3 regions of the Clostridium sp. RTP31139st1_H3_RTP31139_211217 genome follow, and region 1 is predicted to be linked to each of the others. Evidence: a T-box and tRNA genes for the amino acid it is inferred to sense, from the RefSeq annotation. Region 1 holds a T-box; the other regions hold tRNA genes.
The links. The T-box of region 1 lies ahead of leuS (leucine--tRNA ligase). A T-box ahead of a tRNA ligase gene usually reads a tRNA of that ligase, here a tRNA-Leu.
Positions count from the first base shown of each region.

Region 2: it has a tRNA-Leu gene. The T-box ahead of leuS (leucine--tRNA ligase) is inferred to sense a tRNA for this amino acid. The anticodon was not compared.
Region 3: it has a tRNA-Leu gene. The T-box ahead of leuS (leucine--tRNA ligase) is inferred to sense a tRNA for this amino acid. The anticodon was not compared.

Region 1 is NZ_JBCOAB010000040.1:16,656-28,152, forward strand. Features, by position in the region: gene ABUA17_RS14365 (NADH peroxidase) at 1-226, opposite strand, end outside; gene ABUA17_RS14370 (NADH peroxidase) at 356-898, opposite strand; gene ABUA17_RS14375 (HAMP domain-containing sensor histidine kinase) at 1,308-3,626, opposite strand; gene ABUA17_RS14380 (response regulator transcription factor) at 3,601-4,311, opposite strand; gene ABUA17_RS14385 (NupC/NupG family nucleoside CNT transporter) at 4,720-5,928, opposite strand; gene ABUA17_RS14390 (flavin reductase family protein) at 6,074-6,580, opposite strand; gene ABUA17_RS14395 (YccF domain-containing protein) at 6,737-7,099, opposite strand; T-box leader at 7,461-7,793, shown strand; gene leuS (leucine--tRNA ligase) at 8,000-10,450, shown strand; gene ABUA17_RS14405 (VanZ family protein) at 10,824-11,432, opposite strand.
Region 2 is NZ_JBCOAB010000006.1:23,695-35,191, forward strand. Features, by position in the region: gene leuA (2-isopropylmalate synthase) at 1-209, opposite strand, end outside; T-box leader at 294-487, opposite strand; gene ABUA17_RS04060 (D-2-hydroxyacid dehydrogenase) at 547-1,506, opposite strand; tRNA gene ABUA17_RS04065 (tRNA-Leu) at 1,590-1,676, opposite strand; gene ABUA17_RS04070 (potassium channel family protein) at 1,744-2,508, opposite strand; gene malQ (4-alpha-glucanotransferase) at 2,625-4,121, opposite strand; gene ABUA17_RS04080 (LacI family DNA-binding transcriptional regulator) at 4,187-5,206, opposite strand; gene ABUA17_RS04085 (PucR family transcriptional regulator) at 5,458-6,402, opposite strand; gene ABUA17_RS04090 (PucR family transcriptional regulator) at 6,582-7,523, opposite strand; gene ABUA17_RS04095 (ABC transporter ATP-binding protein) at 7,549-8,658, opposite strand; gene ABUA17_RS04100 (hypothetical protein) at 8,885-9,202, opposite strand; gene tpx (thiol peroxidase) at 9,226-9,711, opposite strand; gene ABUA17_RS04110 (N-acetyltransferase) at 9,839-9,985, opposite strand; gene ABUA17_RS04115 (DUF2087 domain-containing protein) at 10,004-10,774, opposite strand; gene ABUA17_RS04120 (molybdopterin-dependent oxidoreductase) at 11,011-11,497, opposite strand, start outside.
Region 3 is NZ_JBCOAB010000029.1:29,663-41,159, reverse strand. Features, by position in the region: gene ABUA17_RS12400 (hypothetical protein) at 1-139, opposite strand, end outside; gene ABUA17_RS12395 (YegS/Rv2252/BmrU family lipid kinase) at 428-1,318, opposite strand; gene pssA (CDP-diacylglycerol--serine O-phosphatidyltransferase) at 1,538-2,059, shown strand; gene ABUA17_RS12385 (hypothetical protein) at 2,110-2,508, opposite strand; gene ABUA17_RS12380 (hypothetical protein) at 2,676-3,068, opposite strand; gene ABUA17_RS12375 (rubrerythrin family protein) at 3,082-3,624, opposite strand; gene ABUA17_RS12370 (SpoVR family protein) at 3,741-5,111, opposite strand; gene yhbH (sporulation protein YhbH) at 5,111-6,286, opposite strand; gene ABUA17_RS12360 (PrkA family serine protein kinase) at 6,292-8,214, opposite strand; gene recQ (DNA helicase RecQ) at 8,429-10,183, opposite strand; tRNA gene ABUA17_RS12350 (tRNA-Leu) at 10,310-10,396, shown strand; gene ABUA17_RS12345 (sensor histidine kinase) at 10,424-11,497, opposite strand, start outside.

The DNA.
Region 1 (11,497 bases):
AGTACATTCCTACTTCTGTACATTCTCCAACAAAGTTAGCTCTTAATCCTTCGATTACTCTTTCATCTACACCTTGAGCTACTCCAATTCTGTGCTCATCAGCAAATACTAATTCTCCTGCTTGTTCTACGAATTTATCTGCTCCAACTCCACATACTGGACATACTTCTGGTGCAGTTTCTCCTTCGTGAACATATCCACATACTGTACAAACGAATTTTTTCATAATTCCATTCCTCCTAAATTTTCATATATTTCATTAATTTTCTTAAAACCAATTTTTATTATATACTACAAAAGTACAATTTTTCAATTCATACTTTTGTAGTATTTTTTATCTTTTGTTTACTAAATCTTAAGCAAAGTATCTGTTTAATAAACCTTCGAAAGCTTTTCCATGTCTAGCTTCATCTTTGCACATTTCATGAACTGTGTCATGGATTGCATCTAAGTTTAATTGTTTAGCTAATGTAGCTAAATCTTTCTTTCCTTGAGTTGCTCCGTGCTCTGCAGCTACTCTAGCTTCTAAGTTAGCTTTTGTATCAGCTACTACTACTTCTCCTAATAATTCAGCGAATTTTGCAGCGTGTTCTGCTTCTTCAATTGCTATTCTCTTATAAGCTTCAGCAACTTCTGGGAATCCTTCTCTATCAGCTTGTCTTGACATTGCTAAGTACATTCCTACTTCTGTACATTCTCCAACAAAGTTAGCTCTTAATCCTTCGATTACTCTTTCATCTACACCTTGAGCTACTCCAATTCTGTGCTCATCAGCAAATACTAATTCTCCTGCTTGTTCTACGAATTTATCTGCTCCAACTCCACATACTGGACATACTTCTGGTGCAGTTTCTCCTTCGTGAACATATCCACATACTGTACAAACGAATTTTTTCATAATTCTATTCCTCCTAAAATCTATTCGATATATCTTTAATTTTCTTAATTTCTTATTTACTTGCTCTTTTGTTTTTGTGCTCTCTCGAATCACCTTACATCTATTATTATATAATAATAATTATTAATTACAAGTCTTTTTTGAAAAATTTTTTAAAAATTTTCTAATTGATAATATATATCAGTTAGCATTGTTACTAGCTTTATCTATTTATATATAGATATTGATTATCAATTGATAAATTTCTCATTAAATAAAGAGCTATACCTTTTAGTACAGCTCTTCACAAATTTCACTTAAATAGTTACTAGAGATTTATTGATTAAATTCATGTTAATCTTAACTTGAAAGTCACTTATTAGTTTTAATTTAAATATATAATTTTCATTAACTATTATATAAAAATATACTACTTTAATCTTATTATAGATTTAAATAAATCTCCATCGACTTCAATATTAAAGCTTCCACCATGAAGCTCTACTATACTTTTAGCTATAGCAAGACCTAATCCTGACCCTTCTGTGCTTCTTGATGAATCTCCACGTTTAAATCTATTTGTTATTTCATTAGTATCAAAGCTTAATTCATAAGCTGATATATTTCTCATCACTATTATAACTTCTTTTTCTTCTTTATACATATCAATATAAACTCTAGTATTACTTAATGAATATTTAACTATATTAGAAATAAGATTTTCAAACACTCTATATAATCTCTTTCCATCTCCATTAATAAATATCTTTTCTTCTGGAACATTTAATTTAACATTTAAATTGCTATCTTTAAATCTTTCATCATTTTCACCTAATGCTTGCTTTAATAATTGCCCAATATCTATTTTAGCAATATTAAGTTCCATAGCTCCACTTGCTGCCTTAGATGCTTCAAATAAATCTTCTATTAAAACTTTAAGTCTTTGAGATTTTTTATCTAATATATTTACATAATCCATAGCAGTTTCTGGTTGTATATTTTCTCTCTTTAATAAATCAATATAATTAATTATTGAAGTTAAAGGTGTTTTTAAATCATGAGATACATTGGTAATAAGTTCTGTTTTCATGTTTTCGCTTTTCATTTCATTTTCAACAGACTTCTTTAATCCATCTCTCATATTATTAATATCATGAGCCAATTCTCTTAGATGTCCTCTTCCCTTTTCATCTATTTTATAGTTTAATTTACCTTCTGCTGCCGCCTTTGATCCAACCATTATTTTATCTAAATAAACTAAATCTTTAATAAATATTATAATATATACAATAGTTAATATTATTCCTGCAATTATTCCTATTGGCCATATATAAAGCATTGCTGATAAGAAAAATAATACTAATCCCATTGCTACATATAAAGCTGTCATTATTAAGAATGTTCTTATTATAGACCCTCTATTCATTACATCACTTAAATAGTTCCAAACCTTAATTGTAATATTATTTTTTAATAAAGTTCCTTCATTGTAGCTAACAATTATAACTCTAACTAATAAATAATATATTACAACTACTATAGATACCCATATTATTGATGATAAATTTAATCTTCTTATATAATTATTTGAATTATAGTAAATGTGTGGCCCAATATTCCAAATTATCCACCCTATAATTCCAACTCCAATTTTATATTCGATAGGATACCCTTTAACCTTATTTATTATTTTTTCTATTAACGCTACCTTTACTTTATATTTAGCTAAGTATAATAAACAAAATATTGTTAGAACTAAAAATATTACAAATGTAATACAACTTAAATAAAAACTAGTAACATTATGTTGCACACCCTTAAAGCTTTCAGAAACTACATCCCCTGATTTAAGTTCCTTAGGCATCCATATATATAATGTTATATTATGTTTTTCGCTATAATCATACTTAAGTTGGGCAATAGACGTATTTTCATAACTATAATTAGAGAATCTAGTACTATAGCTATAATTATCAATAAATTTACCTAATATATTATTCTTATCTATTTCCTTACCATTAACATATATTTTTTCAATTATGTTTCCATTATAATCAATATTTATTTCTTTGAAATATCTACCATTTTCTATAATCTCAGTAGAATCAATTTCACTTCCACCAATCCAAACATCATTTAATTTATCATAAGCTCTAAAATTTAAATTAACATAAGATTTTATTTTATTATTTAAATTACTTGCACTATTGCTTTTTCTATTTAAAATATACTCATTCATTTCTTCATCACTTAAAGTATATTTTTCATCTATTTTTTCTCTTTGTTCCTCTAATATCTTTTCTTGCTGTTCATAAGTTAAACTATTAAAGCTATCATCATTATATTTAGAAGTTCTATAATTATCGTATTCATTATTAGCCTTATCTAATAATTCAGCCTTACAAATATCTATATCATTTTGAGTTATATTATCCTTATCCTTAGCATAACTAGCTGATTTATAATATAATGAATAATCCTCTACCAAACTTGTATAATCATTTATATCATTTGCTACTTGAGTTTGTAAATATACTCTCTCTGGTATAACATATCCCAAGTTATCTTTAATTTCTATGCCTAATAGAAATGTACATGCTAATGATATAACAGTTAAAATATAAATTATATATTTGCTATTATTACTACTTAAAATATTTCTTTTGTTATTTTTTATCTTTTTATCTGAAACTATTATTTCTTCTTCATTAATATTTTCTTTACTAGTATTTTTCGATTTTATATCCAATACCCCACACCACCTTTAAATATTTAGGATCCTTAGGATTGATTTCTATTTTTTCTCTAATCCTTCGTATATGTACTGCTACTGTATTTTCTGCATTATAACTAGGTTCTTTCCATACATTTTCATATATTTCATCTATAGAAAAAACCCTTCCTTGATTTCTTAATAATAATTCTAATATGCCAAATTCAGTTGCTGTTAATTTAATTGATTCCCCATCAACTAATACTTCTTTTGTATCTTGATTTAATGAAAGTCCTCCACTACTTATTATTGAATTACTTTCCTCTTCCTTTTTCCCACCATAGTTTCCAAAGACAGTATACCTTCTTAACTGTGACTTAACTCTTGCTATAAGTTCTAATGGATTAAACGGCTTAGTTATATAATCATCTGCCCCCATATTAAGACCTAATATTTTATCTGTATCCTCTGATTTTGCAGAAATTAATATAATAGGGATATTCTTTTCCTTCCTTATTTTCATTGTAGTTCTAAGTCCATCCATATTAGGCATCATTATATCCATTAATATAAGATACACATCATTTTCCATTAAAGCTTCCAATGCTTCTAATCCATCATAAGCTTTAATTACATTAATTCCTTCATTTCTTAAATATATATCAATAGCATCAACTATCTCTTTATCATCATCTACTACTAAAACATTATTTTTCTCCATACCTAAATTGCACTCCCTTCATAATGTATTATTATACCATGCTACTTAACTTATATTTATATAGTAACAAGAAAGTCTTACAAAAAAATTATTATATTTATTACAAATTTATTAAGAAAGCCTCCAAATTTTCAATTTTACTCCTTGAAGGTACACTTTAGTGTACTCAGCGACCGTTAGGGAGTCGAGTTTCCTTTAAAAAATTATCATGGTAATACGAAAAAAATAAATGGAATATCTACAGGAATCAATATAATCTTCCTTCCGATACTCCATTTATCTTTTTCTTTATTACCAGATGTACGGCATTGAGCCAATTTAATTTTAATTAGTTAATGCTTGTGCTATTAATAATTGTAGCTTGGTGTTAGGTTTAAATTATTTTTTCGTTATTACTCATCAAAAAAATTATATTGTTAATAAAAGTCCTGCAATTGTAGCACTAAGAAGATTTGCTAAGGTTCCACCTAATACTGCTTTCCACCCTAAACGAGCTATATCATGCTTTCTACTAGGTGCCATTCCTCCTATACCTCCAATTAAAATTGCTATAGAAGAAATATTGGCAAATCCACATAATGAAAAAGTTACTACAGCTATTGTTTTAGCTGATAATGTACTCATTATTTCAGAAAGACTTGTAAATGCTACAAATTCATTTAATATTATTTTTTGACCTATTAATGAACCTGCAACTACTGCTTCCTTCATTGGTACTCCTATAATAACTGCTACTGGGGCAAAAATATATCCTAAAATAGATTGTAAACTTAAGTTAGTTATTCCAAACCATCCACCAACCATTCCAATAACACCATTTACAAGCGCAATTAATGCTACAAATGCTAATAATATTGCTGCTATGTTAAGAACTAGTCCTAATCCATCAATAGCTCCCTTAGATGCTGCATCAACAACATTTGCTGAATCATCCTTTACCATTTCAATTTCTTCATTTACTTTATCTTCTTTTATTTCTGGAATTATTATTTTAGAAATTATAAGTCCTGCTGGAGCTGACATAAAACTAGCAGATACTAAGTATTCAATAGGAATTCCTAATAATGAATATCCAACTAATATTGATCCAGAAACGGAAGCAAGGCCTCCAACCATAACTGTAAATAATTCAGATTCTGTTAATTTTTCAACATATGGTTTAATTAAAAGGGGTGCTTCTGTTTGCCCTAAGAATATATTTGCTGATGATGATATAGTTTCTAACTTAGATGTACCTAAAAGCTTCGCTAACCCTCCACCTATAAGCTTTATAACAAACTGCATAATTCCTAAGTAATATAATACTGATACTACTGCTGAAATAAATATAATTACTCCTAAAACATTAACAGCAAAAATACTTCCATCATTAGCTAATGAGCCAAATAAGAATGATATTCCTTCTTTTGCATAATCAATTACAGATTGAACCCCTAATGCAATCTTACTTAATACATATTTTCCAACACTCCATTTTAATGCAGCAAATGCAAATGCAAATTGAATTATAAATCCAATAATCACAGTTCTCCAATTTATTTTTTTCTTATTATTTGAAAATAAAAATGCTACTAGAAATATAAAAGCTACACCTATAATACAATTTAATATTGCCACAAGATACACCATCCTTTGTTAAATACTTTTTCTCATTTAGTTTTATCCAAAATGTAGTCTTATATTCTTTTGCAAATAAAAAGACACCTCTGAAATCAACCCAATATTTAGGTTTATTCCAGAGGCATAAACTATTTCTGTATAATTATTTAATTATATAACTCGATACTATTTCTCCAAAATATATTGTATGATAATCTTCTAAAGGATATTTACTATTTTTTATATCCTCATTTAAATTCTTATCACTCATTGTAGTTTTATAAAGAACTCTACATTCAAAATGCATACCTTCCATATTTAATACAGGAGTATTTATTTTTTCCGATTCTCTAGTATCAATATTTAATTGTGCTAATTTATTAATATCTTTACCACTTTTAGTTCCTAAAAATGCTATTTCCTTATCCACATTTTTATATGGTATTGTAACTGTAAATTCATTTGTTTTTTCAATTATTCCATATGTATATCTTTGTGGTCTTACCATAACTGTAAATACAGGTTTACCCCACATGAAACCAATACTTCCCCAAGCTATAGTCATTGAGTTCACTTTACTTCCACTCTTAGTTGTTAAAAATATTCCTTTACTTAAAAGTTCAATATTTTTTTCTAAATTCTCATTATATGATACAAATCTTTTAATCATTTAACTCGTCCCTTCAACTTATTAATATTAAAACTATATAATATTATACCAATTTTTAACACCTTTTAATACCACTAACCTATTATCAACCTTAAATATAGATAAATTGCCACATTATGATTTAAATATTTAAAATTTCATACCTATATATTAATTTTATATAACTTCTTTTCCAAAAGGCATTAATGCTAGCTTGGCCATTTTAAATGATTGTGCTGCAAATGGAATTCCTACTATTGTTATACATAAAATTAATCCACTTACTATATTTGTAATACATAACTCTAACCCACCAAATATCAACCATAATATATTCATTAGTAAATTCCCACTACTATCACTTACTGTAACAACTTCTTTACCAAATGGCGCAAGCTGTAGTCTTGCCATTTTAAAGCATTGCATTCCTACTGGTATTCCAATTATAGTAATACACCATATTATCCCTATAAAACACCATCCTATTGCACCAATAAGGCCCCCAAATATTATCCAAATAATATTTCCTAAACACGACATAAACATTACCTCCATTAAATTTACTTACATATGATTCTTACTTAGTATATAAGGAAACTTTCCTAATTTGAAATCAATTTAGTATTCTTAAGAATATTTTAATAATTAATTTGATTTGTAAATTTCTTATTTATCAACAACAAGTTAAGAGATAATATTAACTCTAATTTTCTTTTTATTCCACAATGTGTATTTATTTGCCCTAAATAAAAATAAGTTTCTTTTATAATATGTTTTCTATTTTAAAAAGGAACTCTTTTATTTTAATTCATAAAGTAAATATAATATTTACTCTTATTGACTTATTATAGTAGACTAATATATAATTAATAAATATTGAAATCTTTTAATAAATTTAATATTTATTGCATTGAAAAGGAGTAGTACTATAATACTGTAATCTTTAGAGAGCTGTTGGTTGCTGCAAAACAGTGATACATTTATAGGAACTTGCCTTGGAGCTTACTTGTTAAAAGCAAGTACGGAATCCCCGTTACGGATTTGAGTGAGAACCTTTTTAGTTAAAAGTTAGTAGTTTTTAGTTAGTAGTTAATGTTGAAACTCCTAATCAGTTTCTTAAATATATATTTTTTTAATTCAGCTACGACGATTTTATTCAACACCTATTACCTTTTAACTTATAAAATAGTTCTAATAAGAGTGGTACCGCGAAATATAGCTTTTCGTCTCTTAATTGAGATGAAGGGCTTTTTTTATATATTTTTATAAAATTAGGTAAAAATTATAAATATAATTAGTTAGGAGTATTTCGTTTTGAATTGATAGTCTTGAATTAGTAATTGAGGATAAAATATTTCTAAATTCAGCTCAGCTGAATTTATTCCTTAACTATTAACTCTTAACTATTAACTCTTAACTATCCAAAGGAGTGTTTAAACTATGAGTAACTACGGAACTGCCATTGATAAAAAGTGGCAAAAAAAGTGGGAAGAAACTGAACTTTACAAATTTAATCCAGATGCAGAGGGTGAAAAACTTTATGTTTTAGAAATGTTCTCTTATCCATCAGGAAGCCAATTACATGCTGGTCACTGGTTTAACTATGGACCTGTTGATTCATGGGCAAGATTAAAGAAAATGCAAGGATACAATGTATTCCAACCAATGGGATTTGATGCCTTTGGTTTACCTGCAGAAAACTTTGCAATTAAGACTGGAATTCATCCATGGGATTCTACTGAAAAGAATATTAAAACTATGGAAGAACAATTAAGAGCTATGGGAGCTATGTTTAACTGGGAAAATGAAGTTATAACTTGTACTCCAGAATATTATAAATGGACTCAATGGGTATTCTTACAATTATTAAAGAATGGCTTAGCTTACAGAAAGAAAGCTCCTGTAAACTGGTGTCCATCTTGTAACACAGTTTTAGCTAATGAGCAAGTTGTTGATGGTGCTTGTGAAAGATGTTCAACTGAAGTTACTAAAAAAGACTTAACTCAATGGTTCTTTAAAATTACAGAATACGCTGATGAGCTATTAGAAAAATTAGATACTTTAGATTGGCCTGAAAAAACTGTTGCTATGCAAAAGCACTGGATTGGTAAATCTACAGGTGCTGAAGTTAACTTCAAAGTTAAAAATTCAGATATTAACTTTAATGTATTCACAACAAGAGTTGATACTTTAAACGGTGTTACATATGTTGTTTTAGCTCCTGAAAATCCATTAGTTGATGAATTAACAACAGATGAAAATAAGGCTGCTGTTGAAGAATATAAAGAAGCTGCTAAAAAGCAATCAGATATAGAAAGACAATCTCTTACAAGAGAAAAAACTGGTGTATTCACTGGTTCATATGCTATAAACCCTATAAATGGTAAGGAAGTTCCAGTTTGGGTTGGAGACTATGTTCTTGCAACTTATGGTACTGGTGCTGTTATGGCTGTTCCAGCTCATGATGAAAGAGACTATGCTTTTGCTACTAAATTTAACTTACCAATAGATCAAGTTATAACTAGTAAAAAAGGTGAAGAAGTTGAATTACCATACTGTGAATACGGTGTTTTAGTTAACTCTGGTGAATTTGATGGATTAACTACTGAAGAAGCTAAAGAAGCTATTGTTGAAAAACTAGCTAAACAAGGTTTAGGCTCTGCTAAGGTTAATTACAGATTAAGAGACTGGTTAGTTTCAAGACAAAGATATTGGGGTGCTCCAATTCCAATAATCTACTGTGAAGATTGTGGTGCTGTTCCAGTTCCTGAAAAAGATCTTCCAGTTGAATTACCATACAATGTTGAATTTGCTCCAGATGGTAAGTCACCACTTGCTAAGTGTGAAGAATTCGTTAATACTACTTGTCCTTGTTGTGGTAAACCAGCTAAGAGAGAATGTGATACTTTAGATACATTCGTTTGCTCTTCTTGGTACCAAATGAGATATGTAGATAATAAAAATGATAAAATCGCATTCGATAAAGAAAAAGTAGATAAGATGCTTCCAGTTGACAAATATGTTGGTGGACCTGAGCATGCTTGTATGCACTTATTATATGCAAGATTTATAACTAAGGCTTTAAGAGATATGGGTTACTTAAGCTTTGATGAACCATTCAAGAGCTTAACTCACCAAGGACTTATCTTAGGACCAGATGGATTAAAGATGTCTAAATCTAAAGGAAATACTATATCTCCAGATGATTACATCAAAGAATATGGTGCAGATGTATTTAGAATGTACTTAATGTTTGGATTTGCTTACACTGAAGGTGGAGCTTGGAGTGATGATGGTATTAAATCTGTTGCTAGATTTGTAGATAGAATTGAAAGATATCTAACAATGTGCAGAGAAGCTATTGAAGCTGGTACTAACAATAAAACTACTATGGATAAAGCTGAAAAAGAATTAAACTTCTGGTTAAATAACGCTATTAAAGGTGTTACTGAAGATGGAGAAAAAATGCAATTCAATACTGCTATTGCTAGAATGATGGAATTCATCAATGCTTTATCTAAATACATGAAAGAAGAAACTAAAAACTTAGATTTCTTAAAGAATGTATGTGAAAGCTTTATTAAGATTTTAGCTCCATTTGCACCTCACTTTGCTGAAGAGCAATGGTCATTATTAACTGGTAAATACTCAGTATTCAATGAAGCTTGGCCAGCATTTGATGCTAAAGCCCTAGTTAAAGATGAAATTGAAATAGCTATCCAAGTTAATGGTAAAATTAAAGCTAGAATCAATGTTGCTTCAGATTTAAATGAAGAAGGAATTAAGGCTGCTGCTTTAGCTGACGAAGCTGTTATAGCTGCTACAGAAGGAAAAACTATAGTAAAAGTTATCGTTATTAAAGGAAGACTTGTAAATATAGTTGTAAAGTAGTATAAGCTAAGTGATAATCCAAATTTTAACTGACACTCTAAATCTTCGATTTAGCTAGTGGAAGTTACCTACTTGGTAATTTGGTTATTCGAACTTGCCTAAAAGTCGAAATTTAAATTTCGCTTCTTGAAGGTACACTGTGTGTACTCCGCGAATACAGTGAGTGGAGTTTGTTAATTGAAATTAAATAGAGACTATATCAAAATAATTTACACACCCGTAATATTTGATATAGTCTCTTTTAATTTACTCATATTAACCATAAAAAAATAATAATTTTAATATAAATATATATTAGCTAATATAACAAATCTTATATTTACTTAATTATAGCTATATAATATATAGATTTGATTATCTGAAATCTTTTCTTCTAACTAAAAAACACACTAATAACTGCAATTCCAATATATAAATAAGGCCCATACTTAATAATTGAATCTTTTTTATTATACTCTTCAACCATAGTTTTATTTGAAAGTTTCTTAAATATAATGCTAAGTATTTTAAATAAAATAAAACCTAAAATAGTTCCTAAAGTATTCATTATTAAATCATCAACATCTGTTGCACGAATAGTGAATAATTGTCCAACTTCAATAATAAGTGAAAATATAAAACCTGCAAATACTGTAGGTATAAACTTTCTAAATTTATTCCATAATGTTGGTAGTAAAAATCCAAATGGCATAAAGAATATTATATTAAGTATTGTTGAAATTTCTATTCCACTGCTGAGTGGTATAAAATTTAATACTGGATCAAATATAGGTCCCCCTAACATTACTTTTCTTTCCAAATCACTTAAAGTTGGAAACCCAACTATATCTTTTAATGAAATAACAAGATATAAAATTAAAAAATCTCCAAATAAGTAATGTTGCCACTTTATCTTCCCACTGCTCTTTTTATTTAAAATTATATTTATTATTGTTATTAAAACCATCGATACTAATATTGCTAATAAATAACTCTCCATCATAAGGCCAATCCCCTCTTTTGATTATTGTTTTCTACTAGTAATATTATAATCTTAAATACTTAAAA
Region 2 (11,497 bases), on a different contig from region 1:
CCAACTTCAATTTCTTTAAACCCCAATTTAACTAACATATTAAAGAATTCTACTTTTTCATCTATATTCATTGGATTTATAAGAGCTTGATTTCCATCTCTTAAATCAACACTACACCAAATTGGTGCTTTTTCAATAACATTATTTGGCCATGTTCTTTCCTTCAAACTGATTGTTTCAAATCTCCTATACTTACTGTAATTTAACATGTATAAATGCCCCCTTATATATAAACAAAATAAATTAGTAACATATTATTGTAATAAATAAAAAAAACGCGTAATATTACCCTCCATTGGAGCGTATTTACGCGGTACCATCCAAAATTTATACTTAATTAAAATAACGGTATTAACCGATAAGAGCTACTAAAAGTTCACCCTTATAGCTCATGAGCGAGTTCAAAAATATAATTTATAGACTCGCAGCAACCGTCTACTCTCTGAAAAACCATGGATTCTTTACTACTCTCATTCCTAGCAATATTTATTTTATTTTCTATAATATTACTATATTGCTTTATATTTGTCAATGAACATAATTATTTTATTTATCAACTCTATTTCTATCTTTTCCATTATAAAAAGCTTTAATATTTTCTACAACTTCATTAAATAATCTTTCACGCGCCTCTATGCTTGCCCATGCAATATGTGGTGATAAAAGAAGCTTATCTTTATTTTTTATTGATAATAAAATATTATCTTCACCAACTGGCTCTGTCTCATAGACATCTAGCGCAGCCCCTCTTATTTGCTCTTCCTCAATAGCCCTAGCTAAATCCTTTTCTACAACAATAGGCCCTCTGCCCATATTTACTAGTATTGCACTACTCTTCATCTTAATTAATGCTTCATAATTAATTAATCCCTTTGTATTTTCATTTAATGGAGCATGTATAGAAATAATATCACTTTTTTCTAATAACTCTTCAAAAGATACTTTTTTAAATTGAGTAGAAGAGTTTTTGCCAGAAGTAGAATAATATATTACCTCCGCACCAAAAGCTTCTGCTATCTTTCCTACCCTATTTCCTATTGCTCCTAGACCTATAATTCCCCATACTTTATTTTCAATTTCATAATAAGGTTTATTTAAACATGTAAAAGATCCTGATTTTGAATATTCACCCTCCTTTACATACCTATCATAATATACTACTTGATCTAATAGTCCTAGTGCACTAGCAAATGTATGTTGAACTACAGCATTTGTTGAATATCCAGCTACATTAGCTACCCCTATTTTATGCTCTTTAGCATAATCTATATCTATGTTATTAAATCCTGTAGCTGTTTCTGCAATGAATTCAAGATTTTTTGCATCTTTCATGTTATTTCTATTTAACACTACTTTATTAGTTAATATTATATTAGCATCCTTTATTCTTTCAACTACTTGACTTTCATCTGTAGCTTCATAATATTGCACTTCTCCAATTTCATTAAGTTTTTCTATACTAATATCTCCTAAAGTTTTACCATCAAGTATTACTATTTTTTTCATTTATAAATCCTCCCGAAAATTTCTATAAAAAAAGAGCCACATCAAAAATATATTCACATATACCTTTGATGCAGTTCTATTATTGGTGCAGATGGTGGGACTTGAACCCACACGAGGAATCCCTCAATAGACCCTCAATCTATCCTGTCTGCCTATTCCAGCACACCTGCGCAAAATTTAAAAACTATAATATAATTTTATGTTATTAATAAATTAATTTCAAGTATATTTTTCCATTTATTTCTTTAAAGCCTTTAGTATCTTTACAATATTGTCTAAATCCTCATTACTTAAATCATCAAAATTATCAAGCATACTCTTAATATCTTCAATGACTTTTTCCTCATATGTTTTTTCTATCTTTTTACCGCCATTTATTATGTATAATGTAATACTAGTTGTTATAACTCCTATAACACCTATACCTATAATCATTAATAAAACAGCAATTGCTTTACCTAATTGAGTTTTTAATAAAATATCACCATACCCAACCGTAGTAAATGTTACAAAACTCCACCATAAAGCATCTCCTATTGACATACCTTCAACTATAGATATTAATACAGCCCCTATTACTATAAAAATAGTAGAAACAACTAATAAAAAATTTAACCTACTTTTTCTAATTTCATCCTTGACTCTTATTTTAAATTTTATTGCACAAATAATTAACATAATAGATTTAATAGCTTTTATACAATATGAAGAATTAACTTTTGAAGGAATAATAGTAAAACCTAAAACTCTAACATAAAATCTTATAGAAAATATTGAAAACAAATCTATTAAATTTTCTTTTATAAATTTCCTTTTTTCTTTACTTATTGCAAGTCTTGTAACGTAATCACCTATAAATATCAATCTGACTATATTATCAATATAATAAAATGTCCAACTTACCTCTTTGGGAATATTAATGAAAATTTCTATAATCAACATTAACGTTAACATAAGCGCAAGCAATCCTATAAAAAAATCATATACACATTTCTTATTCATACCCTTGCCTCATAAAATATAAATTTATATATTTATATTTATGTTATATGTAACTGATATATGATGAATAAAAAATCAAAGGACTATTGCATTTACGCAATAGTCCTTTATTATAATTAACATCTTCCATACATTTTTGTATACTTGTAAATTTTATCTGCTAATTCAGTATTATAACTACCTTCTTTAGCTCTCCATTTCCAGTTATTTCCTAAAGTTGATGGGAAGTTAACCCTTGTCTCATTTCCAAGATTTAAGAAGTCTTGCATTAATGCTACTGAAACATTTGCAACACTACTCCATGCTCCTCTTATAAAGCCCCAGTTATATCCTTCTTCTTCTGATAATGCTAAATACTCTTTACAATACTCAACATCACTCTTACTTCCTGTTAACTCAAACCATCCTCTAAAAGTATCATTATCATGTGTTCCTGTATATGCTATACAATTTCTTGTATAAGTATGAGGTAAATAATTACTTTCTTCTCTTGCATCAAAAGCAAATTGTAATACTTTCATTCCTGGGAATCCTGTTTCTTGTAAGAAATCAATAACCTCATCTGTTAAATACCCTAAATCTTCTGCAATAACATTTATTTCACCTAATGTTTCTTTAATTGCCTTAAATAATTTAATTCCAGGTCCTTTAACCCACTTACCATTAATAGCAGTATCTTCACCATAAGGAATTTCCCAATAGCTTTCAAAACCTCTAAAGTGATCAATTCTAACTACATCATAAAGCTTTAAGCTTTCTTCTACTCTTTTAATCCACCACTTATAGCCTGTCTTCTCCATATAGTTCCAATCGTAAAGAGGATTCCCCCATAGTTGTCCTGTTTCTGAAAAAGCATCTGGTGGACATCCAGCTACTGATATTGGTTTTAACGTATCTTCATATATTAAATATGCTTCTGGATTACTCCATACATCAGCACTATCTTCTGCCACATATATAGGAATATCACCTATAATATTTATTCCTTTTTCATTAGCATAACTCTTTAATTCATTCCATTGTCTAAAGAATAGGAATTGAATAAAAGACCAAAATCCTATTTCATCAGACAATTCGTCTTTGTATCTATTAATTGCTTCTGGTTCTCTCTTCTTGATATCTTCATCCCATTCTTGCCAACTAACTAGTCCAAATCTACCCTTAACTGCCATATAAAGCGAGTAATCATCTAACCATGAATCATTTTCTTTTGTAAACTCTTCAAATTTGGCTTTTAAATCTATATTATTTAGCTTTTTAAAATTTTCATAAGCTCTTTTTAATACTATATATTTAACTTCATATAAACGCCCATAATCAATATATTCTTCATTATCTCCATAATTTTCATTTACATAATCTTCTTTATTAAGAATTCCTTCTTTATTTAAAATATCAAAGTCTATGAAATATGGGTTTCCAGCAAATGCTGAAAATGATTGATAAGGTGAATCCCCATATCCAGTTTGTCCCAAAGGCAATATCTGCCAGTATTTTAACCCTGATTTAAATAAAAATTCAACATATTCATACGCTTCTTTACCAAAAGTACCAATACCAAACTTCCCTGGTAAAGATGCAATATGCATTATAACCCCTGCACTTCTTTCCATATAATTCTGCTCCTTTTATCACGATAATTTTAATTGATTATATTATATTTACGTTAATAAATATTTTATTTTTTATTAATACAAGAACTTGATTCTCTCTCTAAAAGTTCTGTATCTAATAAAATATGTTTATTCTCTCCGTTGCCCTTTAAAAGTTCGAATAATATCTCTACACTCTTCTCAGCCATTTCTTTTTTAGGTTGCTTTATAGTTGAAATTCCTGGGTTATAATAACAACTAATATCCATACCATCAAACCCTAATATAGATACATCCTTACCTACAACTAATCCACTATCTACAACTGCTCTAGCTGCACCTATAGCCATAAAATCTGAAATTGCAAAAATTGCAGTAATATCTTTTCTACGTTTTAAAAACTTTAATGTTTCTTCGTAAGCTTTTTTAGTGTCATAATCTCCAATAAGTAAATTATCATCATTTACTTCAATATCATATTCCCGTAAAGCCTTTATATATCCCTTATATCTCCACCAACTAACACAAAAGTCATTTTCCTCACCTATCATTAATGCTATGTTTGTATGGCCTTTTTTTATAAGATATTCTGTAGCAGAATAGGAAGCTTGAAGATTATCTATCCCCACAGTAGAATATTTATCTCTACCTAAAGGTGATACAGTATTAACTGACGTTAAGACTACTGGAACATCAATATTCTTGAAACTATCTTCATCTAAATCAATAAAGTTACCTCCAAGGCAAATTATCCCTTGTAATCTCTTTTCTTTTACAAATGAAATTATGTTTTCTACTTCATGCTCTAACACATAATCATTTTGTTGTAAAATCATTGTATAATTTTTTTCGTTAATTTTGCTTCCAATAACATTAATAAGCTCAGAGAAAAATGGATTAAAAACCCCTTTTACTAAAACACCTATATTTTTAGTATTATTTTGTTTTAATATTCTAGCACTATTATTGGGTACATAATTACTTTCTCTAATAACTGCTAAAACTCTTTCACGAGTACTTTCTTTAACATCAGGATGATTATTTAAAACACGGGATACAGTACTAACTCCAACCCCGGATATTTTCGCGATATCCCTTATATTCATCAATATACCTCCTCAAAAAAATATTTATGGTATCGTTACCTGTAAAATCTAAAAAAATACGATATGGACCACACCAAAAACATTTTTTATATTGGAGTGATTCATTAATCTTACTAAATATTACACCAATGAGTCACTTATGTCTATACATGATTAAATAATACTTTCACTAAATATATTTGTTTTAAATACCCTCCATTCGGTACCGTTTCCAAATATAATTGTATCTTATAATTTTAATATTTTCAATATTAAAATTGCTTTTTTATTCCTAAATAAAAAAACATTATCCTCATTAACATTGCATTGTTAAATTCCCTTATATCATAGGACGTTATTTTTTGTATCTTATCTAATCTATATAACAAAGTATTTCTATGAATAAACAATTCTTTAGCTGCTTCACTTGTATTTAAACCACACTTGAAATACGTTTCTATAGTTCTTATCATTTCTCCATCTAAATTCGATATTTTCGATGCAAATTTGTCATACATTCTAAGTTTCATCTCATCTGAAATTGAATCAACTATCACTTCTAATATTAATTCATTGTCATCAAAAATTTCACAATTAACTTTATACTTAATTGCTATTTGAATTTTTTTAAGATTTTCAATATATGCTTGTCTTATCTTTTTGTAATTACTTACTTCACAATAACTAATATAGCATTTTTTATTAAATTGTGTATTTATAATTTCTTTTATTTTTTTTGCATGATTAATAGTCTCTTGTAAATCACCTATTACTATTATATTTCCATTATATAATACAACTTCTACTTCGGTATTTATATAACTTTTCTTAATACATGCTAATATATTGTTAGTGTCTCCTTCAACAAATATATTCATTAATTGAAATGTTCCATTTAACCGTGGCCATATATCTAATATTATTGACTTTTCCACCTCATTATCATCTAAGAGCATAGAAATTAAATTTTCTTTTTCAATAATTATGCTTTTAAGTGCACTTTGTAAACAAAACATTAATAAATCAATTGCTAAATTGTGTTGATTATTTACCATAACCTTATAATCTACACCTTTATATTTAATAGCTTTTTCCACAGTACTATTTGCATTTTTAAATTTTGGTGTAGTATATTTACCAATTCCTTCAATATTCAATTGAAATGGTATTTGTGAATTATTATATATTTCATTAACTAAGGTATCAATATTTCTCAAACTATCTCCTCCTAATACCCCATATACTATTGGTGTTTTGATAAATAATTCCCACTCAATTTAAGGATATTTCCACCAATTAAATAAATTGGTAGAAATATTAGGAGATTCTAATTACCCTTAAATTTACAGTTTCGGTATCGTTTTCAATGTTATTATATACTATTTTCAAAATATTCTCAAGATTTTTTTTCTTTCCAAATAAAGAATATGATCTTTAATAGTACAGCATCATTAAAATCTCTTATATCATAATTTGTATACTTTTGAATCTTATCTAATCTATAAATTAATGTATTTCTATGAATATATAATTCTTTTGCAGCTTCACTTAAATTTAATCCACATTTAAAGAAAACTTCCATAGTTCTTATCATTTCATTATCTAACTTTGATATTCCTTTTTCAAACCTATCATATACACCTTTTTTCATTTCTTCCGAAACTGAGTCTATTATACCCTCTAAAATAATCTTGTTTGCATCAAATATTCCATCAATAATATTATATTTAAATGCTAAATCAATTTTATATCTTGTATCGTCATAATGTTTTTTTAATGTTAAATAATTTTCAACATTGCAATAACTAATATAACACTTACAAGTAATTACACTTTGTATAGTATCCTTAATGCTTTTAGCATGTTCTAGCATGTCTTCAAATTTTCCAAACATAAGGATTTGACCTTTATAATTTATAATATCTACTTTACTACATGAATATCCCTGTTTAAGATATGATATTATTTCATCCTTATAATTATCAATATATATATTTATTAAATCAAAATCTTTTGTTAGCACTGGCCAACTAGCTTTAATTATTTCTTCTTCAATTTCCTTACCATCTAACAATGCTGAAATAATACTCTTTTTACTTAAAAATACTTTATTTAACCTTTCTTCTACATAAAGTTGTAATAAATCAAGTGTAACACTAAATGCTGCATTTATTTTGATGCAGCACTCAGTGTTATTATAAATAAATCTCTTATTAACTTCATTTTGAGCAATTTCAAATTGCGGTGTAGAATATTCCCCTACATCGTGCATTATTAATTGGAAAGGTATTTTACAACTGTTATACACTTCATTTACCAGTTTCTCAATACATTTCACAATATCTCCTCCAACGAATTAATTATTATACAACTCTTAATTCTGTTTCCTTATCAAATACATGTAACTTTTCTGCCTTTAAGTAAAGACTTGCTACTTCACCAATCTTTAATTCTGTACTACCTTCAATTTTAATGTTCAGCGGATTATTTCCACATTTTGTATATATATAACTTTCTGAACCCATAAGTTCAATAACTTCTACATGCCCTTTTACAATGCTTCCTGGATTAGCTGCAATTAAATCTGCATCATCACTCAAGTGTTCTGGTCTAATACCAAATGTTACTGACTTACCAACATATCCAGATTTTGTTAATATTTGAGCCTTTTCAGCTGGTAATATTATTTTATTTTCACCAAATACCGCACAAACATCATTTCCATATTTTTCTACTTTTCCTTCTAAGAAGTTCATTTGAGGGCTTCCTATGAATCCAGCTACAAAAAGGTTAGCTGGATTATTGTAAATATTTATTGGAGAATCGACTTGTTGAATAACTCCATCCTTCATTACAACGATTCTAGTACCCATTGTCATAGCTTCTACTTGGTCATGTGTTACATATATAAATGTAGTTTGTAACTTTCTATATAACTTAGTTATTTCTGTTCTCATTTGAACTCTTAATTTAGCATCTAAGTTTGATAAAGGCTCATCCATTAAGAATACTTTTGGATGTCTTACGATAGCTCTTCCTAATGCAACTCTTTGTCTTTGACCTCCTGATAAAGCTTTTGGCTTTCTCTTTAATAGGTGTTCAATATCTAATATTTTAGCTGCTTCAGTTACTTTTTGTTCTATTTCAGCTTTTGGAACTTTTCTTAATTTTAATGCAAATGCCATGTTATCGAATACTGTCATGTGTGGATATAATGCGTAGTTTTGGAAAACCATTGCTATATCTCTTTCCTTTGGTTCAACATCGTTAACTAGCTTGTCCCCTATATATAATTCCCCTTTAGAAATATCTTCTAGCCCTGCAATCATTCTTAAAGTTGTTGACTTACCACATCCTGATGGTCCAACGAATACAATAAACTCTTTGTCTTCAATTTCTAAATTAAAATCTTTAACTGCTGTTACATCCCCTGGATATATTTTATAAATATGTTGTAATGATAAATTTGCCATTTTTTATTCCTCCCATAAATCAACTTCTAAATTTATTAACTTCATTTGATATATTTATTGTACAACCTGTAACTGTTTTCATCCATATGCAATATTTACAAATATGTTACCTTTATTTTGTATATTTATCTAAAACTATTATTAAAATGATATTTTTTACATAATATATAATAAACTAAAAGACATATAGAAAACAACTCTCTATATGCCTTTATGCTAATTTCTTTTATTCAGTTTCTTTTTCCATTTGCTTTTTTAATTCATGAGCAAATTCTTTTTGTTCCTTTCTTTCTTCTTTTTCATACTTTCTTATTTCTTTATCTAAATCCTTTGCTATCTTTTCAGCTCCTTTTTCTTCTTCTTTAAATTCCTTCTTTAATTCATGTTGTTTTTCTCTTTGTGCCTTTTTTTCTTCTCTTTCCTCTTCTTTCATTTGATGTTTTATTTCATGAGCAAATTTTTTCTCTTCATGTCTTTCATGTCTCTCTTCTTTTCTTTCTTCATGATGAATTTTCATTTCTTCGATTGATTCTTTTATACTCATAATAAAATCTCCTTTTATAAAAATTATTTTACAGCATCCAATACCTTTTCATAATTGGGTTCATTTATTACATCATTACAATATTCAACATATGTAATTTTATTATTTTCATCTACTACAAATATAGCCCTAGTTAAAAATCCAAACTCTTGTATCAATGTTCCATATTGTTTACCAAAGCTTTTTTGTTTAAAATCTGATACTGTTTTTACTCTATCAACACCAGCATTTCCACACCATCTTACTTGTGCAAATGGTAAATCCATTGATACTACATATACTGTAACATCATTTAATTTTGAAGCTTCTTCATTAAATTTTCTTACCTCCATATCGCATACAGAAGTATCTATTGATGGTACAGTTACAAATATTCTTTTTCCTTTTGTGTCATTCAACTTTACATCTTTTAAAGTGTTATCTACCACTAAGAAATCAGGTGCATCATCTCCTACTTTAAGCATGTTTCCAACAAGAGTAATAGGATCACCATTAAATGTTATTTGCATAAATTACACCTCCCTTAAACTTATTAATACTTGCTACATTAATATAGTTCCCCAATAGTATGTAATTTAATTATTTCAATAACAAAATCCAAAGATATATTAATTACATCTTTGGATTTTATTATATTTATAGTTCTATCCACTCAATTATGGTATTTTCTTTTATAAATCCTCTCTTTTTATATAGTTCATAAGCTACCTTATTTTTCTCAATTACTATTAGTCCTATTTTATCAACATTTTTATCAACTAGAAATTTTATAGCAGTTTCCAAAAGTTTTTTCCTAATCCTTTATTCCTTTACCCAATACTTGCTACAATCCTTTGATCTATCTAAAAATCCATATTCAATTAAATATCTTCTTATAGTAGCATTATCTTCATATATTCTTTTTAATGTTTTATTTATATCTTTTTCAGAATAGATTTTACCCTTACGAAAATTTTTCATTATTTCTTCTAAAATTATAATTTTCTTTTTTTCCTTTGCAGGGAAATTTTTAAGTGCTCCTTCTTCTGTCATATAACTTTTAACAGTTTGTAATTTTTCTTTATCTGTAATGTTATACCTATCATCTAATGTTGTTGCACCAGCATGTGAATCACATATTTCTTCATTATCCATTTTACAAATATTTTTACTTGTATGAGACGCTAATAATTCCATCATTGATAAGAATAATTTTGCTTGCTTTTCCTTTTCTCTTAGCTTATATCTATGATTTCTAACTGTAGATGCAGCTACACCAAGTTTATTAGCTATTTCTTTATCACTTAATCCTTGTACAATTAAAACAATTAACTCTCTCTGCACTTCAGTAATACCTGTATATGCTGTATTCATATTTAACAAATAATCTAACATAGACTTATGATATTCTTTTATATGCAGTTCCATAGCTTTTTTAGCTTCATATAAATATGAATTAACTTCATAAATCCTCCCCTTTGTATAAACTTCATTACAAATTAAACATTTATAATACTCATCTCTTTCTATATAGCCCTTTTTTATATCTTCTATCTTTGAATCCCATAACTCATTTTTATTTTCATTGCTCATTTTCTCTTACTCCTTTTCTTGCTCTTAAAATTATTATATAGATACTTTCTATTTTTGTCTATTATTTTATAGATATTTTTATCTTTTGTTTATTATATTGTTGCTTTATATTGATTTCATAGAGAAGCTCATAATCATATTGAACCATATTAGTAATTTCAATTATCAAAATTATAAATTTGCAACTTTACTTAAAAGAAAAAGTCAGCATAAAATGCTGACTCATAAATTAATCACTATATTTTAATTATATCCACAAAAGTTTCATTATAAGTAATTTGTCCACCAATATCTGAAATACCACTATTAGTTAAAACATTAGGATTACCATGTTTTTCCCACCAACCAACAAACATCATTACAACTTTATCACTAATTGAACTATCTATTTTTATCCTTACTTTTATTTGTCCATTCTCTGACTTTAAATATACTATTTCATCATTATCTATATCTAAACTTTTTGACATATTTTCATTAATATATGCAATAGACATTCCCTCTTCATCTATAAAATGTTGACTTGATAAACTATCTCTTCCATGATTAGTTAATAATCTTATCTTTGCTTTATTTTCACTACATTTAACTTTATTATTAAGATCATATAATCTTATAATTTCAAATTTCCTACTTTTAGTCATAAACTTTTTATCTTCCCAAGCAATATTTTTATGTAAAGTAAGATAGTTACTTTTTATAAACTCTAAATTTATATTACTA
Region 3 (11,497 bases), on a different contig from region 1:
CTCTTATATCTAACTTATAAAATAAATTAATTACTATATAAGTAAAGAATAAAATAATCATAAAGCTATAATTATAATCGAATTTTCTATTCTCATCTCTTAAAAATATATAAAAACTTGCTAATGCTAGCAACGGCATTCCAACAAATGTTAATTGCGTTAACTCCTTAATTATATATATGATTCGTTGATGCTGTACTATCCATAATGATAGCAATGACAAATATCTAATAACAATTATAGATAAGGTTATAAAATAAAACCTCTGTATCTTTACTGGACATTTTTTAGAATTTATTGATATTAAATACAAAGAAAAAATAATTATAAATAACAATATACATAAATAAATAAAGGCAATCACATCTTCTCTCCTTTACAAAAATACTATTATTTATAATTATTAATTGAATTTTATATTTATTCTTTAATTTTCTATATTAACACCTAAAATTTTCACTCCACCTTTTATACATTTTATATCAAGTGGAAAATCTGGTCCCTTTTCTCCATCAATATCAGTAACTATATCTTCGTTACATTCAACATATAAGTGTTTTGTTTTAAAATATATTACCTTATCAGAATCTAAATGCTCACCTTTTAATACCTTAATAAATAGAGGTATTAACTCATAAATTTGTACTGCTTTAAATACTATAACATCTAACATTCCATCTGTTGCATCTGCTCTAGATGCTAAATTAAAGTTTCCTGCAGTTTTACCATTAAACACTAACATAAGATACATATTACCTTCAAAATTAACTTCATCAGATTTTATGTTAACCTTAAGTGGTCTAAAATTAGGTAATTCTTCTATTCCTTTTAAGTAATAAGCTAACTTTCCTATAGTATTTTTTAAATTTACGTCTGTTTTTTGTGAAACGTCAGTAAAAAGCCCTGTACTAGCAACATTAACAAAGTATTTATCATTAATACTTCCTAAATCCACACTAGTTATACTAGAATTTATTATTTGCTTGCAAGCTTCTTCTACATCAAATGGTATTCCTAAAAATTTTGCAAAATCATTTGCTGTTCCTACTGGCAAGATACCTATTGGTAATGAAACTCCCTTTCTAGCCATAGCATTTACAACTGAATCTACAGTTCCATCTCCACCAGCAACTAAAATATATTCATATTCACTTGGTATAATGTCATCAAAAGCTGCATCTATGCCACATTCTTTTCTAATTCTATATGGTACTATAGTCATACCAGCTTCCTGATGTATATTAATTATTTCATCTAACTTAGATAAAATAACATTTTCTCCAGAATACGGATTATAAATTAATTTTACCTTTTTCATTGTACCCCTCCTAATTATATAAAAAAATTATACCACATAGTTTTAAATTAACCACCACCCGATATATCTTAGTTTTCTATATATAAAACCTGTTTATACCTTAAATATATAAGTATATCTCTCTTAATCTCTAGTTTTCTCTTTTCAATACAGTATTGTTAATTTTTTATAAAATTTATGCTATAATGATGATGTTAAGATTAACTTAGGAGTGATTATATGAGAAAAAGCAGTATTCCTAACATCTTTACTTTTATTAATTTATCATTTGGTATTTTATCACTATTAGCTACCTTTGAAAGTAACTACCAACTTGCTTGCATTTTTATATTACTTGCAGCTTTAGTTGACAGATACGATGGTAGAATAGCACGTTACTTACAGGTTTCAAGTGATTTAGGAAAAGAACTAGATTCTTTAGCTGATTTAGTTTCATTTGGTGTAGCACCATCTATATTAATATTTTTATTATTTGATTTTTATACACTAGGTCCTTCTAAAATATTTGGAATAATTCCACTATTATTATTCCCAATCTGTGGTGCTTTTAGGTTAGCTCGATATAATGCAAGTGAATTTAATGGAGTGTTTACTGGTGTTCCAATTACTGTTACTGGAAGCTTCTTAGCTTTATTTTGTTTATTTACTATTAATAAAAACATATCTGCACTTATTCCTTTTTTATTATTGTTATTAGGTTCTTATTTAATGGTAAGTACTTTAAAGCTAAAGAAATTTTAATTATTAAAAATATGGGCTATAGTTTTCTAATGAACTATAGCCCATAACTTTTAATCTTCAAACTCTTTTTGATGCTCTTCTTTATATTTTTTTAAAGCTTCATATTCTTCTCTTACAGATGCATCTTGAAAAAGTAATTCGTTGTCAACTTCAGTTAAAATCACACTACTATCTGTATTTTTTAATATATGATCTCCTACAAGAGCAATATATTTAAAATAGCTCTCCCCACATTCATCTAGTAATTCTATTACATTATCTATTATTTCACCTAAATTATCAGCTCTTTTTACTGCTACCTTAACATAGCTACTTCTTGCTTCATTAATATTATTTAGTTCAGCTGCCCCAGCAATTAATAATCTATATGAATTGACCATAGATTGTAATAATTGATTTAAATTACTTAAATCACCATAATACTGTTTCATTAATTGTTGGTATTTCATTTAATACCTCCATATATAAATTCATTAATACTCTATGGTTGTAACACTTCCCTACATTTAGGTAGGAATGTTACAACGGACATGCTCCTATACTAGGTCCCCTTTGGACATAACGAATTCTAACCTTAAGGTGAAATTAAAACTCCAGCTTAAGATAAAGATTCCATTTATTTTTCTTCGCACCCCTTAATAACTATATTATCTATAAATTCATCATCTATCTCTGAAAATATCTTTCCATTTTCTTTACACATTTTATATTCATCTTCTTCTTTTTTTAATGACATATAAATAGTGTTGTCTTTTTTTTCAATAGGCTTAATAACCTCTTCATTATTTCCACATTCACCCTTGCTCATTTCCACTTGTAGTATATCTTGTTTTTCATTTGCAGATTTACTATTTTCCAAAGTTTTACTCATGCTTTCACCTTTTGTTTTGCCTGTACTTTCTCTATATGAATTTGTGTCAAATTCTAAGTGATTATTCTCTTTATTTAGTATAAAACTATCACTAAATACTACTGGTACAAAAAACTCTTTAGGTATTGATATAAACATTTTTCTCCTCCTCTTATAAATCCTCTATTTCACAATAAGGTTTAAAATAAGCTCTAGGATATCCACATAATGGACATTTTTCTGGAGCTTCACTTCCTTCATGTATATATCCACAATTCATACAAACCCACTTTGATTCCCTTGGCCCAGCAAACATTGTTCCATCATCTAATTTGTCATACAACTCTTTAAATCTTTTTGCATGATCTTCCTCAACTTCTCTTAGTTCTTTAAAAAAATTAGCAATATCTATAAAACCTTCTTCTCTTGCTTCTTGTTCAAATTTTGCATAAATATTTTTAAATTCATCTGTTTCACCACATATAGCATCAACTAAATTTTCTTTTGTATTACAAACTAACTTTAAATAATCCTTATATACTCTTCTAGCATGAGCTAATTCGTTTAATGCTGTTAAATCAAAAATATTACCAACCCATTGATATCCTTCTTGTCTTGCTTTTTCTGCATATAAACTATATTTATTTCTCGCCCTGCTTTCCCCTGCAAATGCTCTATATAAGTTTTTCTCAGTTTTACTTCCCTTTAAATCCATGATTTTCTCCTTAAAAATATTCCTTATACTAAACTATTCAAAACATATAAAAATGATGAATTAAATCTGATAGTAATTCCTACTCCTCATCATTAATTCATCATTTTTTACACTTTTTAATTTACTGTAACTCTTCTGTCATTATCGCATACTATTTCTATACTTCTACCTTCTTTAGTTTTAGTATTCAATATTACTTTATGACCCCAAAGATCAAATAAATATTTAATTGTTTCCTTAGCATAAAGTAATTCTAATTCTCTTCCATCAAAAACATGCTCTAATGTTAAAGTTCCATCTCTTTTATTTAAGTCAGTTATTCTTATATAAGGTATAGATCCAACTCCACATGAATCAGACATAGTATCCCTAATACTCTTCCATCCTTGCTCATCTGATACTTCATCAACAACAAATTCAAAGCTCTTTTTAGCATATTGGAACAATCCTAATTCCTCGCATAATTCTTGTGTTAAGTACTTACGTAAAAATGAATTGTCTCTTTCAATATATCTAACTTCAAAAATCTTATCTCTTCCATATCTCTTTTCTATATCCTCAAACACCTTAAAACCAACATAATATGGATTTAATCCACCTAAAGCTGGAGCAATTACATCATTATGACGTTTTATAAACTCAAAATGTAAACTTTGTGGTAATTCTAAGCTCTTTAAAATATTATAATGACAATAGCTTGCCCAACCTTCATTCATTATCTTAGTTTCTATTTGCGGAATAAAGTATTGCGTTTCCCTTCTTACTATTTTAAGAATTGATTTCTCCCATTCTTCTAAAGAACCATATTTAATGATAAATCCAATAACATCATCACAAGGCTCAATTGGAGTTTTACTTAAATCTGGCAATTTTATTTCTTCATCCTCATTTAAAGCATCCCTATTTTCAATTTTCCTATTATATTCATCTATTAAATTTGATTTTATCTCCTCATCACTTAACTCTTTAACTCCAACAACTCTTGGAATTTGGTATCTAAGTGCATGAGCAGCATCAAGTATTTTTTCTACCTTAGCATATCCTATACTTGGATCGTTAATATATCCTCTTATTATATCTGCATCTAATTTAAACATCTCTAAAGTATAATAAGCCTTAGTACCTTCTCTAAATAACCTATTATTCTTAAAGAAATCATTATGTCCATAAACATGAGCCATAGTTAATATCTGCAATAATAAGGTATTCTCATTCATTAAATATGCTAAAGATGGATTTGAATTTATAACCATTTCATAAGGTAATCCAGTTAAATTTAATGAATATAATGTTTTACTCTTTTCATATGCCTTACCATAACTCCAATGTGGATACTTTGAAGGCATTCCAACATATGCTTCATAAGCTAACATTTCATTAAATCCAACTATTTCAAATTCCTGAGGATAATAATCAAGCCCAAATTCTGTAGCTTTCTTTTCAATCTTCTCATTCCACTCTTCTAAATCTTTTAATGTGTACTCCATTATTCATCCTCCCTTAACTCCTTGCTAAGCATTAACTTAAGAGCATCCCATAAATTCTTCTTTTCCTTTACAATAACAGAGACAAATTTCTTATCTACTATTTCCTTATTGAATCTATAATACATTGTTGTTGAATAAGTTGATGGTAAAAGTTCAGCATAACCAAACATATTACTTACTTCACAAAGCTTTTTAACTGATTGAATTGCCTTTTCATTATCCTCAGACCAGTTATCTCCATCACTAGCGTATATAGGATATATATTCCATACTTCTGGTGAATACTTTTCTTCAATAAGTTTTAACGCTAAATTTAAACCACTTGATATATATGTTCCTCCTGATTCTGCTTTGTGGAAAAATTCATATTCGTTAACTTCTTTAGCAACTGTTGTATGAGAAATAAATTCAAAAGCAATATTGTTATACTTTCTTTTTATAAAAGTTGATAAAACAAAGAAAAATGATCTTGCTAAATACTTTTTAGTACTATCCATTGAACCTGATACATCCATTATAAAGAGCATAACAGCATTACTTTCTTTCTTAGGCTTTGTTTTTACTCTATAATATCTAATATCATCTTCTCTAAATGGAAATCTTTCTAATTCAGTATCTAATCCTGCTTCTTTTAAAGCTCTTATCTTCCCCTGCTTACGTGCAGTCTTTGCCATAACAGTCTTTTTCTTTGCAAGCCTTGGATTAATTCCATGCTTTTGATATCCTCTTTTTCTACTTGCACTTTCACTAATAATTTCAGAATACTTCTTTTTATCTAAATTAGGTAAATCCAAATCTTCAACTATATAATCCATCAATTCTTCTAACGTAATTTCTGTTTCATATACATCGTCACCTTCAGAGTTACCTGCACCTTTATTTCCTTTTTTACCACTAGATTCAGCTGAACCTAATTTATCTCCACGTTTTTCTTCACCAGTACCGGTAGCAACACCTTTATTGTTGCTACCAAATACAAATTGATATTCCTTTATTCCTCTAATAGGAATTTTAAACTTTTTATTTTTAGTTTCACCTACTATACTTTCTTCTGAAAGTATATCTCCTAAGTTTTCTTTAATGGATTTCTCTACCAACTGCCTATGTCTTCTTCTATCTTCTATGCTTCTATCATGCTCAACAGGATTTGTTGTATTATCTCTAAATATAGCCATCCTTATCAATCCTTCCACAAATTGTTTGCTGCATATTTAAGAATTACATCACAGCAGTGTTGGCAATATCCATTCCTTTTCATTTCTTCAACCATTGCATTGTATTTTTCTGTTTGTTCTTTATCTCTAACTCTTGATTTAGTAACAATTCTAGATAAATCTTTAACTGATGCTATAAGTTTCTTTTCTATAGCCTCTTTTAATGGTTCATAAGACTTATAATCAATCTTAGATCCATTTCTTACTAAGTAGAACATATATGAAGTAACATCAGCTCTAAATCCCTTGCTTGATGCTTCAGATACTCCTATTTGTTCTTCTATACTTCTCATAAATTCTTCATCAGGATTTAATTCCTCACCTGTTTGTTCATCTTTTATTCTAGTCTTATTCACAAAAGCTTCTGCATTATCTATATAATTATTAAATAAGCTTTCAGCTTGTTCTCTAAATGAATGAATAAATGCCTTTGTAATTTCTTTTTCAAGTATCTTATTATACTCTTTACGTATTGTATCTTGAATAAAGCCTAAATATTTCTTCTTATCATCAGATGAAATATCCATATCTTTAACTGATTTGATAATACTTTCCATTATGCTTAAAGGATTAATACAATCAAACTCTGAATTAGAAAGAGCATTATCAATTGCTTTAATAATAAATCTTGTACTAATTCCCTTCATACCTTCATATGGGCCAGCCTCTTCTCTAAGCTCAACAATATCAACCTTCTTAGTTGTTCCCTTTTCAACTAAATCTTCACCATTATAAATCTTAAGCTTAGTAATAGGATCAACCTTAGCTGATGGTGTTAATCTAGAAAGTATTGCAAACATAGCTGCAACTTCAATAGTATGAGGTGCAATATGTGCACCAAAGTTACTCTTCTTTAAAATCTTTTCATAAATTTTTATTTCTTCTTCAAGCTCTAAACAATAAGGTACTTCTACCTTAACAATTCTGTCTAAGATTGCTTCATTTGTATGGTCTGATTTAAATTTATTCCATTCAGCTTCATTTGAGTGAGCTATTATAAGACCATCAAAATAAATCATTGAACCTTTACCTGGTGATGGTATAGATTTTTCTTGTGTAGCAGTTATTATTGTATGCAAATACTCAACATCATTTTTAAATACTTCGATAAATTCTACTAAACCTCTATTACCAACATTAAATGCACCATTTAATGAGAATATTCTTGGGTCATCTTCTGGATACATATCCATCTTTGAAATATCAACAGAACCAGTTAATATTGATGTATCTTGGTTATTTGGATCAACTGGTGGAACAACACCAATTCCTTTTCTTGATCTTATAGAAAATCCCTTTCTCTCAACTGGGAAATTTTCATATTCACCATTAAACTCATGAAGTAATCTATACTTACAAACTGGACATAAGTCACCTTCTATTTGTGTTCCTAACATTTTATTAAATTCATCTCTTAAATGATTTGGAACTAAATGTAAAGGTTCTTCATGCATAGGGCATCCTTTAATTGAATATATAGGTTCACAATGAACTAATGCACTTTTTAGTGATTCAACTAAAGAAGATTTACCTGCACCAACTGGCCCTACTAAGTATAAAACTTGTCTTGCTTCTTCACCCTTCATAGATGCAGAATGTAAGTAATTTACTATTTTCATTATAACTTTGTCTATTCCAAAGAAATCATCTTTGAAATATCCATATTTTTTAATAGTTTCATTACCATATATCTTTCTTACTCTTGGGTTTTCATCTGCTTTTAATACCTCAACACCTTTACTCATAATAAAATCATATAATCTCTTATGAGAAAGTTTTGCTACGTCTGGGTTTTTCTTCACTATCTCTAAGTAATCTAAAAATGTTCCTTCGAATTTTTCACTATTTCTATTTTCTCTATCTGTAATTATAAAGTCCTTGAAGTCCATAAACTCATCCCTCCCCTTAATTTAATATATTAATGACTTAAATAGTTATATTCCTATTTTTTAAAATTTACATTTCTCTATATTTTATATGTTTAAATTTCATAATTATTATTAAATTTAAGTATTTTTATTATTTTATTTATCTTACATAATAAATAAAAGCTCATGTAAATTTTTTAAATTTACACAAGCTTTTACATCTTTTATTAACTAATTATTTATTTAATAGATTTAATAAATCGCATCCATACTTTTTAAACTTCTTTTCTCCCATTCCCCTTATATCTAAAAGTTCATCTTCATTTTTAGGGTTTTTATTACATAATTCAATTAACGTTGCATCTGAAAAAATAATATATGGTTTTACCCCTTCCTTTATAGCCATTTCTCTTCTCCATCCTCTTAACCTATTAAACAATTCACTATTAATTACCTTTTCTTCACTTTCAGATGTTAATTTTAACATTACCTTCAATTGAGACTTTAAAATTTTATATGACTTCTCATTTAATTTAAGCATTGAATAAGTCCCATCTTTCAAACTTACATATCCATATTCAATTAGAATCTTTATAAAATCTCTTATAAATTTACTACTATAATCCTTCATTATTCCATATGTAGTTAATTCATTTAATTTATCATTTATTATTTTAGGTCCAGTCATCCCGCGAAGGATATCTATTAAAACTGATATTCCATACCTTTCTTTTGTTCTATATACGCAAGATAATACCTTTTGTGCTTCTATTGTATAATCTCTAAGTTCATCATTATTTAAACAATTACTACAATTAGTACAATACTCTCTAACATTTCCTTCCCCAAAATACTTTAATATAAAACTTCTTAAGCACTCCTTGCTTTCACAAAAATCTATCATTTTTTGCAACTTTTTAATTTCAATTTCTTTCCTATTTAGTTGGACTGTTGTGTGAATTAAATATTCTAAAGTTCTTATATCTCCCCTATTAAATAACAAGTGACATTCTGATGTTAATCCATCTCTTCCTGCTCTTCCTATTTCTTGATAGTAACTTTCAATATTTTTAGGAATTGTAAAATGAATTATATATCTTACATTTGATTTATCTATTCCCATTCCAAAAGCATTTGTTGCTATCATTACATTTGAATTTTCATTTAAAAATTCATCTTGATAATATTCTTTTTCACTATCTTTTAACCCACCATGATATTTTAATACATTATATCCTAAATCTTTTAAGTAATAATATAAGCCATCAACCTCTTTTCTTGTGGCACAATAAATTATACCTGCCTCATTTTCCTTTTCTCTTATAATATCCTTTACTAACTCAAGCTTATCTTCCTCAATATGTAATTTAATTTCTAAATTTTCTCTATCAAAGCTGCCAATATATATGTATGGATTTCTTAAGCCTAGAAGTTTAATTACATCTTCTCTTACTACTTCAGTTGCTGTTGCAGTAAAAGCTGTTATTATTGGTCTTACTCTTAAACTATTTATAAATTCAGCTATTAAACTATAGCTTTTTCTAAAATCATGTCCCCACATTGATACACAATGTGCTTCATCTATAGCTATTTGACTTATATTGAGAGCTCTTAATTTTCGTTTAAAAAACTCATTTTCTAACTTTTCTGGAGCTATATATAAAAGCTTAACCTCTCCTCTTTTGCAAAGTTCTATTATTTCATCACTTAATTCTAATCTTTGAGTACTATTTATATATCTTGCATTTATACCATTTGAATTTAAATTATCCACTTGATCCTTCATTAAAGAAATTAATGGTGAAATCACTATTGTAATACCTTTAAATAATAAAGCTGGTATTTGATAACAAATAGATTTTCCTCCCCCTGTAGGTAAAATACAAAAACTATCTCTACCTCTTAAAATATTGCTTATAATTTCATATTGACCTTTTCTAAAGGTATTATATCCATAATATTTATTAAGTACTTTAAAAACTTCATTCATTTAACTTCACCAGCTTTCTTAAATATATTAAAATACTATCACTTTTTATTAATACTAACATAAATTTTATTATTTTTAAATTTTCTATTGACATATTTATAAAATAATATTACAATAATCTTGCTTGCTGAAGTGGCGGAACAGGCAGACGCACAGGACTTAAAATCCTGCGGTAGCGATACCGTACCGGTTCGATTCCGGTCTTCAGCACCAAAAAAGACTGTACTTAAGCACAGTCTTTTATTTTTTATCTATATCTGAAAATTCCATTTCAAATAAATATTCTAATGACGAATCTACAATAAATTCATCATTTTCTTTCTCATTAACAAGCCTTATTGGAAGTGTAATAATTATTTTTGTTCCCTCATTTAATTTACTTATTATATCAATAGTTCCATTATGTAACTCTATTAATCCTTTTACTATAAATAATCCTAAACCACTGCCTTCATTTTGTCTTTTTAACCCCTCATTTACATCTCCTCTTTTAAACTTTTCAAACAAATGTGTCTTAAACTCTTCACTCATTCCCATTCCTTCATCAGATATTTCTATAATTACACTTTCTTCTTTTTTCTTCATATTTACAAATATACGTCTGCCATTCTTGCTAAACTTAATAGAATTAGATAAAAGATTTAATATTACTCGTTCTATTTTTAAAGTATCAATAGCTGTTATTATTTCCTCTTCCTCAGTATCAAAGATTACATCTATATCAAATTTTTTAGCCAAATCTACTATAGCTAATGTTACCTCTTCAACTATATTAACTATATTTTGATTTTTTAATTTCACGTCCATATATCCCATTTCTAATTTACTTACATCAATTAAATTATTTATATATCTTCGTAATCTATTTGAATTTTTCATTATATATGTTAATCGTTCTTGAAAATACTTAACATCAATATTATCTTCCTTTAACTTAATCATCAATAAATTAGTTGCATTTATAATAATATTAAGAGGAGTTCTTAATTCATGTGATATTGTAACTATAAAGTCTGTTTTTATTTTTTCTCTTTCCATAGATTCAAGTAGCAACATTTTGTTTTTTCTTGCTACTTTTTTATTTACGATTGAAATATAAATTAATGAGCATACACCTAAAATAATAATAAATCCAACAAACCATACCACAGCAATCCACTTTTTTGGCAATAGCAAATCATAAGGTTTCTTATTAATATATACTGTATTTTTAGGCAATTTTAATGGATTTATATCATACTTACTCATAGCTTTATAATTAAAAATAGGTATACTAAATGTATCATGTGCTGGAATTGCAGAAAATATATTACT